Regions from separate parts of the Cellulosilyticum sp. genome, predicted to be linked through region 2. Evidence: riboswitches for the same ligand, from Rfam matches in the RefSeq annotation. Region 2 holds a riboswitch; the other holds the start of a gene.
What was found. Region 2 has a riboswitch for S-adenosylmethionine ahead of AC1VAQ_RS17500 (ECF-type riboflavin transporter substrate-binding protein). Riboswitches for the same ligand answer to the same signal wherever they lie in the genome.
Positions count from the first base shown of each region.

Region 1: it holds a riboswitch for S-adenosylmethionine, as region 2 does, so the genes downstream of both, AC1VAQ_RS08520 (pyridoxal phosphate-dependent aminotransferase) here and AC1VAQ_RS17500 (ECF-type riboflavin transporter substrate-binding protein) in region 2, are expected to answer to the same signal.

Region 1 is NZ_CEVXFV010000015.1:40,084-48,517, forward strand. Features, by position in the region: gene AC1VAQ_RS08510 (methionine ABC transporter permease) at 1-82, opposite strand, end outside; gene AC1VAQ_RS08515 (methionine ABC transporter ATP-binding protein) at 79-1,098, opposite strand; gene AC1VAQ_RS08520 (pyridoxal phosphate-dependent aminotransferase) at 1,111-2,268, opposite strand; SAM riboswitch class I at 2,372-2,486, opposite strand; gene AC1VAQ_RS08525 (hypothetical protein) at 2,672-3,988, shown strand; gene AC1VAQ_RS08530 (trans-sulfuration enzyme family protein) at 4,101-5,186, shown strand; gene AC1VAQ_RS08535 (pyridoxal-phosphate dependent enzyme) at 5,264-6,874, shown strand; gene AC1VAQ_RS08540 (TFIIB-type zinc ribbon-containing protein) at 7,122-8,195, shown strand; gene AC1VAQ_RS08545 (TPM domain-containing protein) at 8,192-8,434, shown strand, end outside.
Region 2 is NZ_CEVXFV010000056.1:17,728-26,161, reverse strand. Features, by position in the region: gene AC1VAQ_RS17510 (chloride channel protein) at 1-1,198, opposite strand, end outside; gene AC1VAQ_RS17505 (hypothetical protein) at 1,376-1,849, opposite strand; SAM riboswitch class I at 2,126-2,244, shown strand; gene AC1VAQ_RS17500 (ECF-type riboflavin transporter substrate-binding protein) at 2,315-2,872, shown strand; gene AC1VAQ_RS17495 (ABC transporter ATP-binding protein) at 2,956-4,689, shown strand; gene AC1VAQ_RS17490 (energy-coupling factor transporter transmembrane component T family protein) at 4,683-5,501, shown strand; gene AC1VAQ_RS17485 (hypothetical protein) at 5,850-6,032, shown strand; gene AC1VAQ_RS17480 (methyl-accepting chemotaxis protein) at 6,202-7,668, shown strand; gene dapB (4-hydroxy-tetrahydrodipicolinate reductase) at 7,895-8,434, opposite strand, start outside.

The DNA.
Region 1 (8,434 bases), on a different contig from region 2:
CAATAACCATTGAGATACCCACCATCAAACTAGTTTCCTTGGTTGCAATCCATAATGCTTCAATTAACTCATTTAAATTCATGCGACTTCACTCCCCTTTTCTCTAATGATTTCTATATCTTCAGTGTTAGACCGAATATATCTAAGTGCCTCATCTACAGCATTATTTTCCCCTGTAATACTAACAACTAATGTGCCAATTGGTCTTTCCATGATGTATTCAATACGCCCATGTAAAATATTTAAAACCACCTCATAGTTTTTGCTGGCATAGGCAATAATGGGTTCAATGCTTTTATCTCCTTTGTAAATAAGCTTGATGATTTTGCCTTGAGTTTGTGAAATAATTTCTTCTGGAATATCTAATTGTGTTTTAACTAATTTCTTTGTAAGTTCTGCTTTAGGATTGGCAAAGACTTCATAAGTTGTCCCTTTTTCAATAATTTCACCATGACTCATTACTGCTACTTTAGTAAATAAATTTTTGGCGACTTCCATTTGATGTGTGATGAAAACAATAGTAATCCCCAATGACTTATTTATTTGCTTTAAGATATCCACAATTTCCACAGTTGTCTGTGCATCAAGTGCAGATGTTGCTTCATCACAAAGTAGAATTTTAGGATTTGTTGCTAATGCCCTCGCAATCCCCACACGTTGTTTTTGCCCACCACTTAAACTAGCTGGGTAAGCATTGATTTTATCCTTTAACCCCACCAATTCAAGTAATTCTTCAATGCGTGCCTTACGTTTTTCCTTAGGGTACTCTTGTACTTTAAGTGCAAGCTCTATATTTTGCCCTACTGTTTTTCTAGAAACTAAATTAAAGTGCTGAAAAATCATCCCTACCTTTTTACGCAGCTCTCTAATTTGGCTATTATTTAATGCTGTAACATCTTCATTATCTACGAAGATATGACCAATTGTAGGTTTCTGCAAACCATTAATTGTTCTAACTAATGTACTTTTTCCAGCACCACTGCCACCTACAATGCCATAAATATCTCCTGCTTCAATATGAAGTGAAACATCTTTTACTGCTACAAACTCCCCATCTTTTTGCTTAAATGTGACGCTAACATTTTCAAATCTAATCATAAGCTCCCCTCCTTAAAAGTGTTTTCTAATATGTTGCAATCTCCCTAATGCGCTTTCTAATGTTTCTGGTTTCTTCGCATAATGGAAACGGATATAACGATTGACATCTTCTTTAAAGAAACTAGATCCTGGTACGCCTGCTACACCTACTTCTTTTATAAGCCTTTCAGCAAATTCGTTATCAGATGCCATGCCAAACTCTTCAATATCTACCATGACATAATACGCACCTTCTGGTTTGAAATAACGAAGCCCTATGCTATCTAAGCCTTTTAAAAACAACTCTCTCTTTTCGGTATAAATTCTAGTGAGTTCCTCATAATAGTCATCTTCAAATTTAAGTCCTATTGCCGCAGCTCTTTGAAGTGGTGCTGCTGCTCCTACTGTTAAAAAGTCATGTACCTTTTTACATTGGTCAATAATTTGCTTAGGTGCTATCACATAACCAAGTCGCCAACCTGTGATTGAATAAGTTTTCGAAAGCGAACTACAAGAAATGGTACGTTCAAACATTCCTGGTAATGCTGCAAAATAAATATGTCTATATGGTGCATAAACAATATGTTCATATACTTCATCTGTAATAACATAGGCATCATATTTCTCCACAATTTTTGCAATGTCTAAAAGTTCTTCTTCTGTAAACACCTTGCCTATAGGATTAGATGGATTACAGAGAATAAGTGCCTTAGCCCCAGCCTTAAAAGCATCTTCTAAGGCATCTCTGTCAAAATCAAATGTCGGTGGCTTGAGTGGAATATAAATTGGCTGTGCACCACATAAGATGGTATCTGCTGCATAGTTCTCATAAAATGGTGAGAAAATAGCAACCTTATCTCCCACCTCACAAATGGACATCATTGCAGTCATCATTGCTTCTGTACTTCCACAAGTTACAACAATATTTTCATTTGGATCAATTTTAATCCCCATAAAGTGTTCTTGCTTTTTGGCTAATGCTTCTCTAAAATCTTGTGCCCCCCAAGTTACCGCATATTGATGGGGCCCTTCTATTGCTGCACGTTGTAATTCTTCAATTATTTCTTTAGGCGGATCAAAGTCTGGGAAACCTTGTGCTAAATTAATTGCCTCATACTGATTTGCAATACGTGTCATCTTCCTAATTGTTGACTCCTGAAATCCATCTAATCTATGACTAAGCTCTAACATTATAATTTCCTCCTCACTGTATACTCAGTATTTTCTTAAAGAAAATACAAAAAGCTGCCTTCTTAAGATAAGAAAGCAGCTTTCATTAAAGTGATACTTTACCTTCTTATCTGTCAAACCCACCTATGAGTTTGCTGGAATTAGCACCTTAAATAATTTTTTATTATTCAGGTTGCTGGGCTTCGTCGGGCCAGTCCCTTTGCCTCTCTAAATAAGAATCTCTTGCTATTACCGAGTTTTTTAATATGTTTAGTAGTATATATATAATTTTTTATAAAGTCAATAATATTTTAATATTTTTTATTTTTTGTACTCATCATCATCCTCTATGCCTCACCGGGTTACAATTTTTTCCATATTGCATATATTATAAGTAGTCATTTATCTTAAAGGACTGATAATTATGCTCAAACATCCTTTTGAACATCAACTTTCCTCAGCACTTAAACAATATAATTACTTCGTTCAAAAAGATTACTTAAACAATCTAAATTGTGCAACCTTATGCCATTGTACTGACGAGCAAGACTCTATCTTGCTCTTTAAAATAAATAAATTTTCTGCCTCAACTACTTCTAACTTTTTCACTTATGTTTTCAATGCACTTGCTACACTTACGACAACTATTGGTTTCATTTTAGAAAATACCAATGGTACGCTTAACTTTTATGTGGGGTTAGATGTTGCAGACTCTACCACAATAAGTAGTGAAATTTTTGTTCAAGGCTTTCTTGCTACTTTTCCAGATAGTGAAATAACATCCTTTAGCCAGCAAGATTCTAAGAACTTATTATCTGACCTATTAGATCCAGATAATTTCTCGGCTATTACTTCTACCATTGTCATTCCTAATAATACCGATTCTACTATTTCTCCTATCCTTCAGCATCTTACCGCACTTCTTACTTCTGAAAATTATGTTGCTCTATTTCTTGCAAATCCTATGGGCCTTTGCGAAAATGAAGATTTACTTGATACATTAACCTGCCTCTTTAATACCTTATCTCAATTTCAGCAAGCAAATCTTAACTGTTTTAAAGGAGTAGCTCACAATAAATCTTGTACACTTGCAACCAATCAGAGTTCAAGCTGTAGTAAGTCTTGTACAAATACAGATAACTGTAGCCACGGTTCTAGTGCAGCTGCCTATACTAACATTTCCCCCTCTACTTCAGTCCCCTTAGGCGATAGTTGCCGTACAGTTAATATAAGCACGACTTTCAATCATGCAGCTAGCACTAATCAAGGTACTTCTCACGCTACTGCTAACTGTAATACTAATGGTTGTTCTGAGGGAAACTCAGAGTCAAAAATGGATGCTACTAATCTTACGGATAATACAACCATTATCTACTCCAAGCAAAATAAAATAGCTATGGATGCACTTGCACGATTAACTGCTCTTATTGCTAGGCTTACTGCAAACAGTAATAATCCATTATTCTCATTTAGCGCTTTCTTTTTAGCACCACTTACTTCAACTTCAATCCGAGCAGGTTACACTTATGCCGGCTTAGCTAAAGATCCTACACTGAATCTAGAGCCTGCCTTTGTTACGACTTGGTCTAGTAATCACGCCATCTATTTACCTCTACTTAATAACCTTAAACACTTCCATATACCTCACTTTAACCTCCCCTGTCTCTCTAAGTCCTTTAAAGCTTGTACCCCCATTACTTCAACTGAGCTTTTAAATACCTTTTACAAGCCCTCTTCTTAAATTTTTAAATCCCTACTAAAAAAATATATTTACTTTGATTTAAATTGAGCATATAATATATCTAAATTCAACAACAATTCTAACTATTATTATTTATAAAGGGGGATTTATCATGAACTTTAATTCTAAACTCGTCCATGGGGGTATATCCGAGGATGCCACAACTGGTGCTGTTAGTGTTCCTATTTATCAAACCTCTACTTTTAGGCAAAGTAGTTTAGGACATCATAAGGGCTATGAATATTCTAGAACAGGTAATCCTACAAGGCATGCCCTTGAAAAACTTATTGCAGAACTTGAGGGAGGTGTTGCTGGTTTCGCCTTTGCTTCAGGTTTAGCTGCTTTATCAACTGTACTTATGCTTTTTAAAGCGGGAGATCATATTTTAATCTCTGATAATGTGTATGGGGGTACCTTTAGAGTAGTTGATAAAGTTTTTGTTAATTTAGGACTTACGTATACTTTGGTTGATACTTCTAATCTAGATGAAGTAAAATCAGCTATTACACCTAATAGCAAAGCTATTTTCATTGAAACACCAACCAATCCACTGATGAAATTAACAGACCTATCTGCTATTAGTTTACTTGCTAAACTTCATGGCTTACTAACAGTAGTTGATAACACCTTTTTAACACCTTACTTACAACGTCCTATTAAATCTGGCATTGATATTGTCGTTCATAGTGCTACGAAATATTTAGGTGGTCATAGTGATGTAGTGGCCGGTTTAGTAGTTGTTACAACCAATGAACTTAAAGAACGTATTGGCTTTTTACAAAATGCTGTTGGTGCCATCCTTGGACCTCAAGATAGCTGGTTACTTATGAGAGGCATTAAAACGTTAGCTGTTCGTCTAGATAGAGCTCAAGAAAATGCGCAGAAAATCGTTGCCCTTCTGCAAACTTTACCTGAAGTCAAACGCATCTATTATCCTAATATAGGTGCTATGATTTCCTTCGAATTGGATACAGCTGAACGTGCTAAAAAACTTATTAATAATGTAAAACTCATTGCCCTAGCTGAAAGTTTAGGTGGCGTTGAAAGTCTTATCTGCTTACCTGCAGCGATGACACATGCTTCTATTCCTGTAGCGCAAAGAGAAAAATTAGGAATTAAGGATAGTTTGCTTCGTCTATCTGTAGGTATTGAAAGTGCGGATGACCTTATAGAAGACCTTAAACAAGCACTCCAATAATTTTGTTTTAATAAGTTTTTCTCCTATAAATGATTTTTCATAAACTCAATTTGGGTAATCGAAAGGATGGTGCAATTATGCAGTATATTAATGATATTCGTGAACTTGTTGGGCATACCCCTCTTTTAAAACTTAATAATATTTCTCCTAGTGAAGACATTCATATATTTGGTAAACTTGAATACTTTAATCCTGGCGGTAGTGTGAAAGACCGCGTGGGGCTCAAAATTATTGAAACAGCTGAAAAACAAGGTTTACTCAAACCTGGTTATACCATTATTGAAGCCACTGCCGGTAATACTGGCATTGGCCTTGCATTAGCTGCTTTTGAAAAAGGCTATCACCTTAAGTTAGTTGTTCCTGCTAAATTTGCTGTTGAAAAGCAAATTTTAATGCAAGCCTTAGGTGCACAACTCATCGTAACGCCTACTGAAGAAGGTATCGAGGGAGCAGTTAAAAAGGCTAAAGAACTCTCTGAGCAAATTCCAAATTCCTTCATGGCAAAGCAATTTGATAATCCTGCTAATTTAGCAGCTCATAAACAAACCGGTAAGGAAATCTACGAGGCCTTAGATGGACAGATTGATGTTCTGGTTGCTGGGGCTGGTTCAGGTGGCACACTTATTGGTATTGCTTCTTATTTAAAGGCTCAAAATCCTAATATCAAAATCGTTCTTGCTGACCCTATAGGCTCTATTTTAGGTGGTGGTGAAGAAGGAACTTATCATATCGAAGGTATTGGTAATCACTTTATCCCTTCTATCTTTGATAGGCATTATATTGATGAAGTAGAAAAAATTTCTGATGAAGAAGCTTTTTATTATGTTCAACTTCTAGGTAAAAAAGAAGGTGTCCTTGTCGGTTCTTCTTCTGGTGCAGCCTTAGCTGCTGCCATGAAGCAAGCTTATAAATTACATGCTAAACATCCTACTCCTTCTTCTAAACCATTTAATATTGTAACTATCTTCCCTGATCGTAGCGATCGCTACTTTAGTCAAAACCTTTATAACTTTGATATGAATCTATCTGACTTTAGGTTTAACGATCTTTTTGATAACTGGGCAACCCATTATGATGAATCTGTATTTGCTAAAAAAGGTGAGTACTATGAGGTATTTGAAAACTATGAAGGCATTCTTGAAGCTACAGTGGATGCTATTAACTTACCTAGCGGTGCTACCGTTTTGGATATTGGTAGTGGTACAGGTAATTTAAGTATTACTGCTGCAAAAAAAGGATATGAAGTCACAGCTATTGAACCTAATCTTAAGATGCGACAAATTGCTTCCTCTAAATATCCTCTTATTCCTGTTCAAAATGGCAGCTTCTTAACATTGCCTATCCCTGACCATAGCATTGATGCCATTATTTCTAGTTATGCTTTCCATCACCTTTCAGATGATGAAAAAGCCAAATCTGTCAAATTCCTTGTAACCAAGCTTACTTCTAGAGGCAAAATCATCATTACGGACACTATGTATGAGACACCTAAAGTAGGTGAACAACTTCTTAAAGAAAGCTTAGATAAAGGTGCTACAGCTCTTGCAAATGATTTAAAAACTGAGTTCTATACAACCCATGATGTACTTAAACAAATACTTGAAGATGTTGGCTTTAAAGTTTCTTTTAAAAAGCAAAATAAATTTGTATGGATTCTTATTGCTGAAAGATATAGTGAAACCAACTAAAGCCTTAAAATATACATGTACGTAAGTTGTTTTCTCCCAATGATGTCACATTGCTAAAGACTATGAATAACTAAAATTTATAAATGTGAAATCTATAATCCGACTCACATTATTACTTGAAATTTACAATAATAGTAAATCTTTTATCCTATTATTCACAATTATAGACAGGTGTGATATACTTCTTTTAATATTTAAAGCTTGCTCATTTATAAATACTAATGAGCTTATTGAAGGAGGTTATCATTTGTCTGTTATTACCTATAAATGCCCTAACTGTGGTGGGCATTTAAACTTTGACCCTGATAGTCAAATGTCAAAATGCGATTTTTGCCTCAGTACATTTACAAATGAAGAACTAGAAAAACTTTCAACTAAAGCAGTTCACTCTGAAGATGCTAAAGAAATTATTGAAGATGCTAGTGATGATACAGATAAAAAGCAAGATGGTGAACCATCTTTACTTTATACTTGCCCAAGTTGCGGTGCCGAAATCATTACAGATGAAACTACATCTGCTATGATTTGTTGCTACTGTCATAACCCTGTCGTGTTTTCTAAGCAACTTGAAGGGGAATTTAGACCTTCTAAAGTCATTCCGTTTAAACTCAGCCGGGACCGTGCCCAAGAAGCTTTCATGGCTTGGCGTAAAAAGAAAAAATTCTTACCTAATGATTTTTCATCACCTTCGCAACTAGAAAAAATGGCTGGTCTCTACATTCCTTATTGGCTTGTAGATTGTGATACCTCCGGTAACTTAAGCGCACGTGCCACAAGAAGTTCTTCTTGGATTTCTGGAGATTACCGTTATACCAAGACAGATGAATATGCTATTTATCGTGAAGCAAACATGGCGTTTAATCATATTGCTCATGATGCTTCAAGTAAAGCTGATGATCAGGTCATGGATAGTATTGGCCCTTTTAACTTTAACGAGCTAACGGACTACTCTCACTCATACCTTTCTGGTTTCTTAGCCGAAAAGTATGATGTAGATAAAGATGCTGTTTATCCTGAAATCAAAAAACGTGTTGAAAAAGCCGTTACGGTTACACTTCGTGAATCTATTCATGGTTATTCTAGTGTCATTGTCAACGGCTCACACGTACGACTTCATAAAACACGTTTTCATTACACATTAATGCCTGTATGGATGCTTACTTACCTTTATAAAGGGGAAACTTATATGTTTGCTATGAATGGGCAAACTGGTAAACTCTATGGGCGACTGCCCCTAGATAAAGCTAAGGTATTCAAATTCTCTGTCCTTATCTTCCTAATTACATTCATTGTTTGCTTTATAGGGGGGATATTCATATGAGAAAATCACGTAGCTTTTTAATCAATTTTTTCTGTTTATTATTATGTTTTACAATGTTTGTGCCTACTTTATTTGCAGCACAAACAACTAAAAAGACTAGTTCACAAAGGGTTTTTGATTATGCTTCTCTTTTAACAGGAGATGAAATTGAAGGTCTTGAAATCAAAATTAATGAAATCGAACAAACTTATAATCAAAATATTTATATCTTAACTACAGATGATGCTGAAGGCAAAGCT
Region 2 (8,434 bases):
TGGAATAAAGACCTTGATAACCTGATGTCATATAACTTACAGCACAAGCCAGCATGAAGAATAAGCTACCTTGTGTACCAAAGAGCTCTAGACTTAAAATAAATGTAGTAATAGGACAATTTGTTACACCGCAAAATAAAGCAATTAGTCCTATACTAGCACCAAAGGAAGGAGAAAGTCCTAATAACCCACCAACAGTATGACCAAAGGTTGCCCCTACAAAGAATGCAGGCACAATTTCACCACCCTTGAAGCCTGCGCCTAAAGTAATTGCTGTAAAAATTAATTTTAATAAAAAAGCCCAAGGGACGATTTGATCTTCTAAAGCAGCAGTAATAATGGGCATACCAGCACCTAAATAATCAGTTGTCCCACAAATAAGTGTTAAGAAGAGTATTAAACAACCGCCTGTTATAATGCGAACATAGGGATTTGGAAAACATTTTTTATATAGTTTACTGCTAGTATGAAGACTTTGGCAAAAAATCATACTTAAGAGAGCACCTAAAAGCGCTAAAAGAATAACCTTAAAAGTTATATAAACTGATAGCGTGGGAATATTAGTGAGATGAAAGCTTGTAGGGCTAATATGAAATTTTCCAGAAATGCCATAACCAATGATAGCAGCAAGTGTACAAGGTACTAAAGCGGCGTAATGCATAATCCCCACACTAATTACTTCCATAGCAAAGATTGCAGCAGCAAGGGGGGTACCGAATAAAGCAGCGAAACCGGCACTCATGCCACACATAGTCATAATATGTAAGTCTTTTTCATCTAGGCGAAAGAGCTTTCCAATCTGATAGCTTAGGCTTCCGCCAAGCTGCAAAGCAGCACCTTCGCGGCCAGAAGAACCACCACACAAGTGAGTGATAACTGTTGAAATGAAGATGAGAGGAGCAGTTTTAAAGGAAATAGGATCGGCTTCTCTAATAGAGAGAAGTACTAAATTTGTCCCCTTATCATCAGCCATATGACCTATGTGATATAAGAATACAATAAGCATGCCACCTAATGGGAGTAATAAAATAGTGTACCAATGCTTTTCTCTAAACAAAGTAACATATTCGATAGCATGATGAAATAGTGAACCAATAAATCCTACGATGCAGCCTACGATAATCGCTAGGCAAACCCATTTTAAGAAGGTGAGCAAATCTTCTATATGATTTTTAAGTACATGTAATAATTGTGTCATTTATAAATCTCCTTAATATAATATAGAATTTTCTATATAAGATAACATACAGTAGCATTTTATAACAATATATTTTCGAATTCAATATATAGTGAGAAAGAATTTATAAAATAGAATACTATATTGTAACATAAAGAAAAAAGAGATTTTACAGTTGTAACCTCTCTTTTTTATAAGTTAATTTATTAATGTATCAATTGCTTCCTTATTATAATGTGTATTTTTATAATGTGGGAAACGACTACATAAAATAACAGTACCAAAAGGCATGGTATTAAAGCAGCAGTCTTCAAAAGTACCTTGAACAAGTCCTTTAGAGGCTTGTTCATTAAATTGTTTACGTGCGTCTTCAAGATGACTATTTAAGATGACATTATAGTCATTAACGTGTTTCATATTTTTACTGATTTCACCAGATTTTAAACGTTCTAAGGTGACAGGATGTGAGGCGTCAATCATAATTTCAATAACAAGTAATGTACCAATATCACATTGGAGCATTGCTTTAATACGATGGCCTACTTCTGTATTTTTATGGGTTTGATAAAGGTTTAGTAATGTTGTAAGATTGGGCAGTACAATTTCTTCATGAAGGGACGTATGAAGAACGACGGTATGATTTTTTATAAGTAATGTATCTGGCGTTATCATAATGAGATCTCCTTTAAAACTAAAATTAACTGTTTTTCTATAGATTTCACATTTATAAAATTTAGTTATTCATAATTTCTAGTCATGTGAAATCATTGGGAGAAACTAATTTACCTACATGTATATTTTGAGGTTTTAGTTGGTTTCTCTATATATGATATCACACCTTATAGGAAAAGATAAACATAAAAGGGGATTGAAAAATAAAATAAATTAAATAGTAGTTGACAAAAAGCTTAAAACCACTTAACATAAATATGAAATATATGAGACGTAAACTTATCCAGAGAGGTGGAGGGAATGGCCCAATGAAACCCAGCAACCTGTGTACGACAAGGTGCTAAGTCCACAATGTATGAAATTTGTATTAATTTTATAGCATTGTAAGATGAGGAAAAAATGTGCACACTAAGCCTGGACCTTCGCGTTCAGGCTTTATTTTTATAAATTTTGAAAGGAACAGGAATGAATAGAAGACCATTATCGATAAAAACAATTGTCGCCATTGGTATTGGCGCAGCCGTCTTTTTGATTTTAGGACGTTTTGCTTGTATTCCAACAGGCATTCCAAATACAGAACTTCAAACAGCATATGCTTTTCTTGGGTTAATGGCTGTTATTTATGGACCATTTGCAGGAATGATGATAGGGTTTATTGGTCACATGTTAAAGGATTTAACCGCTTATGGATCACCATGGATGAGTTGGATTATTGCTTCGGCTGTGGTAGGACTTATTATTGGTATAGCACAAAGAAGAATGGATATTGAAGAAGGGGCTATGGGCATTAAGAAGATTATTTATTTTAATGTTTATCAAGTTATAGCCAATGTCATTGCTTGGGTAGTTGTTGCACCAAGTTTAGATATTTTAATTTATGCAGAACCTATGAATAAAGTATATATACAAGGTGCAGTAGCAAGTATATCAAATAGTTTAACTGTAGGTGTACTTGGCACATTTTTATTAATTGCGTATAGCAAAACTAGAATACAAAAAGGTACTCTGGTTGAAGAAGATTAAGGGGTGCATCGCGCCTCTTTCTTTATGGAATAGGAAAATTCGATTTGATTTATGGCAATAGAACAAGGACTTATTAAATAAAGATGAAGAAAGGAAAATTTATGAAAAAACCCGTTATTGTATTTGAAGATTTTAGCTTTCAGTATAATGCTCAAGCAAATCCAACTTTAAAAAATATCAATTTAACAATATATGAAGGTGAAAAGGTACTTATTGTGGGGCCATCAGGTTCAGGGAAAAGTACTTTAGGACATACATTAAATGGATTAATTCCATTCAACTATAAAGGTGAAATCACAGGAAGTTTACGTATCAAAGGCAAAGAAACTAAAAACCTTAGTTTGTTTGAAGTTTCTAGAATGGTAGGAACTGTGTTACAAGACCCAGATCATCAATTTATTGGTCTTACAGTTGCTGAAGATATTGCCTTTTTACTAGAAAATGAGTGTGTTGTACAAGAAAAAATGCATCAGAAGGTAAAAGAAGTTGCAGAAATGGTAGAAATACAAGACCATTTAGGCGTAGCACCTCAGCGCTTATCAGGTGGACAAAAACAACGTGTCACACTAGGGGGGGTTATGGTAGGCGAGGCTGATATTTTGTTATTTGATGAGCCACTTGCGAGTTTAGATCCGGCAACAGGAAAAAATGCTATGTATCTTATTGATAGCCTTCAAAAACAAACAGGGCAGACAATGATAATTATTGAGCACCGTTTAGAAGATGTTCTTGAAGCTAACGTAGATCGTATTATCGTTATGAATGAAGGAAGTATAGTAGCGGACTTATCACCACAGGCTATTTTAACTGTTTCTCCTTCTATTTTGAAGAATGTAGGGGTACGTGAGCCACTCTATGTCACTGCATTAAAATATGCTGGATGTCAGTTGAATACAGAGATGGGACTTGAACATATAAATACTTTAAGGTTAGATGAAATGCAAAAAGGTGCATTAGCAAATTGGTATAAGCGACAAAGTCCAAAAGAAGTAGCAAAAGAACATGCAGAGGCTCTTTTAAGCTTTAAGAATGTAAGCTTTTCTTATGAAGGAAAGAAAAATATATTAGAAGACATTTCTTTTGATATTTACAAGGGAGAAATGATAAGTTTAGTAGGAAGAAATGGCGCTGGAAAATCAACTTTATCAAAATTGATTTGTGGTTTTTATCGTCCATCAGAAGGGAAAATTTTATTTAAAGGGGAAGACCTTAAAAATAAAAGTATCAAGGAACGTGCAGAAAATATTGGTGTTGTACTCCAAAATCCAAATCAGATGATTTCTAAAAATATGATCTTTGATGAGGTAGCATTGGGATTAAGATTAAGAGGCGTTTCTGAAGAGATTATAAAGGAAAAGGTTTATGAGACACTTAAAATTTGTGGACTGTACCGCAAACGTAACTGGCCAATTTCAGCTTTAAGTTACGGGCAAAAGAAACGTGTCACTATTGCTTCTATTTTAGTGCTTAAGCCGGAACTTATTATTTTAGATGAGCCAACTGCAGGACAAGATTATAAGCATTATACAGAGATGATGCAATTTTTAAAAGAACTTAACCAAAAAGGTATTACAATTTTAATGATAACGCATGATATGCATTTGATGTTAGAGTATACAAGTCGTGCACTTGTACTTTCAGAGGGGAAACTCTTAGCTGATCAGGCGGCCTATGAAGTATTAACGAATGAAGATTTAGTAGGTGCAGCAAGCTTAAAAATGACTTCACTATATGAATTAGCCTTAAGAGCTGAGTTGAAAAATGCACAAGACTTTGTAAAATGTTTCATTGAAGAGGAGAGGAACACAAGATGTTAGGATATATAGAAAAAGAATCCTTTATTCATAAGCTAACGGGTGCAACGAAATTAATATGTTTAATATTATATGCATTAGCAACAATGTTTACTTATGACACACGTGTACTTATTGTACTTCTAGTATTTAGTTTAGTACTCTTTAAAATTTCTAAGATTCCATTTAAGGATATAGAAGTAGTATTTTATTTTATACTGGTATTTTTAATGATTAATAATGTGGCAATTTTTATATTTGCCCCACAAGAAGGTACAAATATTTATGGGACCAATACACCTTTATTTCATATAATAGGTCCATACACAGTAACCAAAGAGCAGCTTTTTTATCAATTTAATATTACAGTTAAGTATTTTGCGCTGATACCAATTGCACTGATTTTTATGGTGGCGACGCAACCAAGTGAATTTGCAGCCTCTTTAAATCGTATAGGGGTAAGTTATTCATTAGCATATGCAGTGGCTATAGCATTACGATATATTCCTGATATTCAAAGAGATTATCAAGATATTGCATTTGCACAGCAAGCAAGAGGGCTTGATCTTTCTCGTAATGAGAAGCTTGGAAAGCGCCTTAAAAATATGGGAAGTATTTTATTACCACTTATCTTTTCAAGTTTAGAACGTATTGAAACGATAAGTGCAGCTATGGAGCTACGTGCTTTTGGAAAAAATAAGAAACGTACATGGTATAGTGGTAAACCTTTTAAAAGTAGGGATTATATAGCTATAGCAGTTATGAGTATGATTGTAGTTGTAGTATTTATATTAATGAAAAGCAATGGAGGGCGTTTTTATAACCCCTTTATATAAAGGATAGTATAAAAAATGGTTAGCATATTAATTAAACAATATGCTAACCATTTTTTGTTTATGGAGAAATCAGCTATGACTTTGAAATAGACAGTGTATAAAGGGGCTTTTAATGATTTCACATTACTAAAACTATGAATAACTAAAATTTATAAATGTGAAACCTATATTAAAAGATAGGTTATAAATTAGTAGGCTTGTACATAAATTAATAAAGTAAAATAAAAAAACACTAGAACAAATGTTCGATTTCGTGTATAATGATATTAAAGATAAAAAAAGACATAAAAAGACATGAATCGGACATGGATAAAGTGAATAACAGGAAGAGTAAATGGAGGAATTAAAATGAGACGAGGAGAAACGATGTGTTACTATAGGGCAAAAGGTGGGCAGAAAAGTGTTTATGTAACAATTGTATATGAGAATGATATTTTAAGAGAAAGCATTATTCAACACCATGAAGAAAATGACTTCAATATATTGCAAGATAAATGTGATTTAGCATATCAATCAACTAATGCAAATTAATTATTTTATATAGTAAGAACTACTTAAAGTACTGAAAATAGCTTTAAGTAGTTTTTTTTGTACCTATATATAAGAAATATAAAAATTTACAATATATGACAAAAGTAGTAGAAAGAATAACTTATGATATGTTAAAATAACAAAGAAAACATTGAAAGGGAGTTATAGGGTGGAAAATAGGGGACTTATAAAAATAAATAAAGTATTCTTTGTTATTGGTTCATTTGCGGCAATGTCACTTTATGTAGGATATATTAAAGAATATATGTTAGGAAACAATAGTATAGCTAAGACAATGGGTATTATAGCTATAATGTTTTTAGCAAATATGTGCATAAACATTGCATATTTAAAAGATAAGAGCAGTGAACACATTAAATGGATTGGAATGTATAGTTATCTTTTAATGTATGCTGTGGGGCTGTTATTTGCTAAAGATAATTTTGTATTTGTAACAGGATTAGCTATTTTACTTATTTGTGTGTTATATTTAGATGAGAGGCTTATTAAATCTGCCAATATACTAGTCGTAATCATTAACAGCATGGATTTGCTAATTCGTATTTTTGTGAGAAAACAATGGCATTCGGGACTTACAACGGCTTATATGGTTACAGTAGGTGCCATTATTGTATTTTCATATGGCTATTATAAATTGGTAAGTTTAATTAATGAATTACAAGCAGAGAATACAGCAAGGGTACAAGCAGAGATGGATAAGCAGAATATACTTTTACAAGATATTTTTATGGCTATTGGTGTACTTGATCAGAATACCAATAAAGTAAGTGAAGTTGTAAATGTATTTGCTACCTCTTCAGAAACAGTTAATGAGGTTATCACACAAATTGCAACAGGTTCTGAAGACGTAACTACAAGTATTCAGGCACAAACTGAAATGACTGAAGTGATTGGTACACTCATCCAAGAAACAGCTAGCGATTTTATAGTTGTAAAAGGCATTTCGGAAGAAGCGCAACAGTCATTAAAGCAAGGGGCACAAATGATGAATACTGTTACTGAAAAAACAATACGTGTGAATACACAGAATGCCTACACTTATGACATTATGAAAGAATTAAAAAATAAGTCTAAGGAAGTATATGGGATTACAGAACTTATTTCAGGTATTTCAACACAAACTAATTTGCTTTCATTAAATGCAGCTATTGAAAGTGCAAGAGCTGGAGAAGCAGGAAAAGGCTTTAGTGTAGTAGCAGATGAGATTAGAAAGTTGTCAAATCAAACACAAGAGTTAACAGCTAATATTTCAGCAATAATCTTAGAACTTGAGCAAAAGGTAATACAAGCAGAAGGCGCTGTTAAAGAGTTAAATGAAATTAATAAGGAGCAAAATGAACTTGTTAATACAACAAAAGATATCTTTAATGAGATGCTTACAAAAATGGCAGCGTCTCATACAAAAGTAGAAGCAGTTCATGAAAAGGTAGATCAAATTGTAAACTCAAATAATAATATTGTTGAAAGTATTAATGAAATTTCAGCAGTAAGTGAAGAAACAAATGCAAGTGCAGAAGAGGCGAATTCTATTGCACTTAGTAATCTAGAAAATGCTCAATTAGCAACGGGATATGTGCAACAACTTGTAGAAGTATCTAATCAATTAAAAAAATAAATATAAAAAGAGATAGATTTTGATATGCTCCCCTTATGGTAGACAGTTTAAATAATAAAACTGTCTACCATAAGGAGGAGTATTTTTTATGTCAGGAAATAAAGCTTATTTAAGTGCTATACTAGCTCTTTCTGATAAAAGTGTGATTGGCGACACAAATTTTTTATTATTTCCCCTATCTACTTGACAGAGGCACTTCATTTTATGGTAAAATCTATCTCTTTTTTTATCCTAAAAGATGTTCCATATTATAAAGACCAGGACCCTTACCAGCTAAGAACTTAGCAGCTTTAAGTGCACCTACTGCAAAAACCTCTTTAGAAGTTGCTTGATGTTTAAGGGTAATAAATTCATCATTACCAGCAAAAAGAATTTCATGTTCTCCTACGATAGTACCACCACGTACAGCATGGATGCCAATTTCGTTTTTTGGACGTTTTTCACGTATGGTCGTGCGATCATAACGATAATCGTAAGGTTCAGACAAGCTACTATTAATTGCATCAGCAATAGCAAGTGCTGTACCACTAGGTGCATCAATTTTTTGATTATGATGTTTTTCAATAATTTCAATATCAAAAGAACTATCACTTAAAACCTCAGTTGCCCTTTTAGCAAGGGCAATGAGTAAATTAACACCTAAAGACATATTGGCTGAGAAAAAGACTGGAATTTGTCTACTTGCAGTATTTAATTTTTCGATGTCTGCATCTGAAAGACCTGTTGTACATACGACGATAGGGGTTTTGCTATTTACTGCATAGTC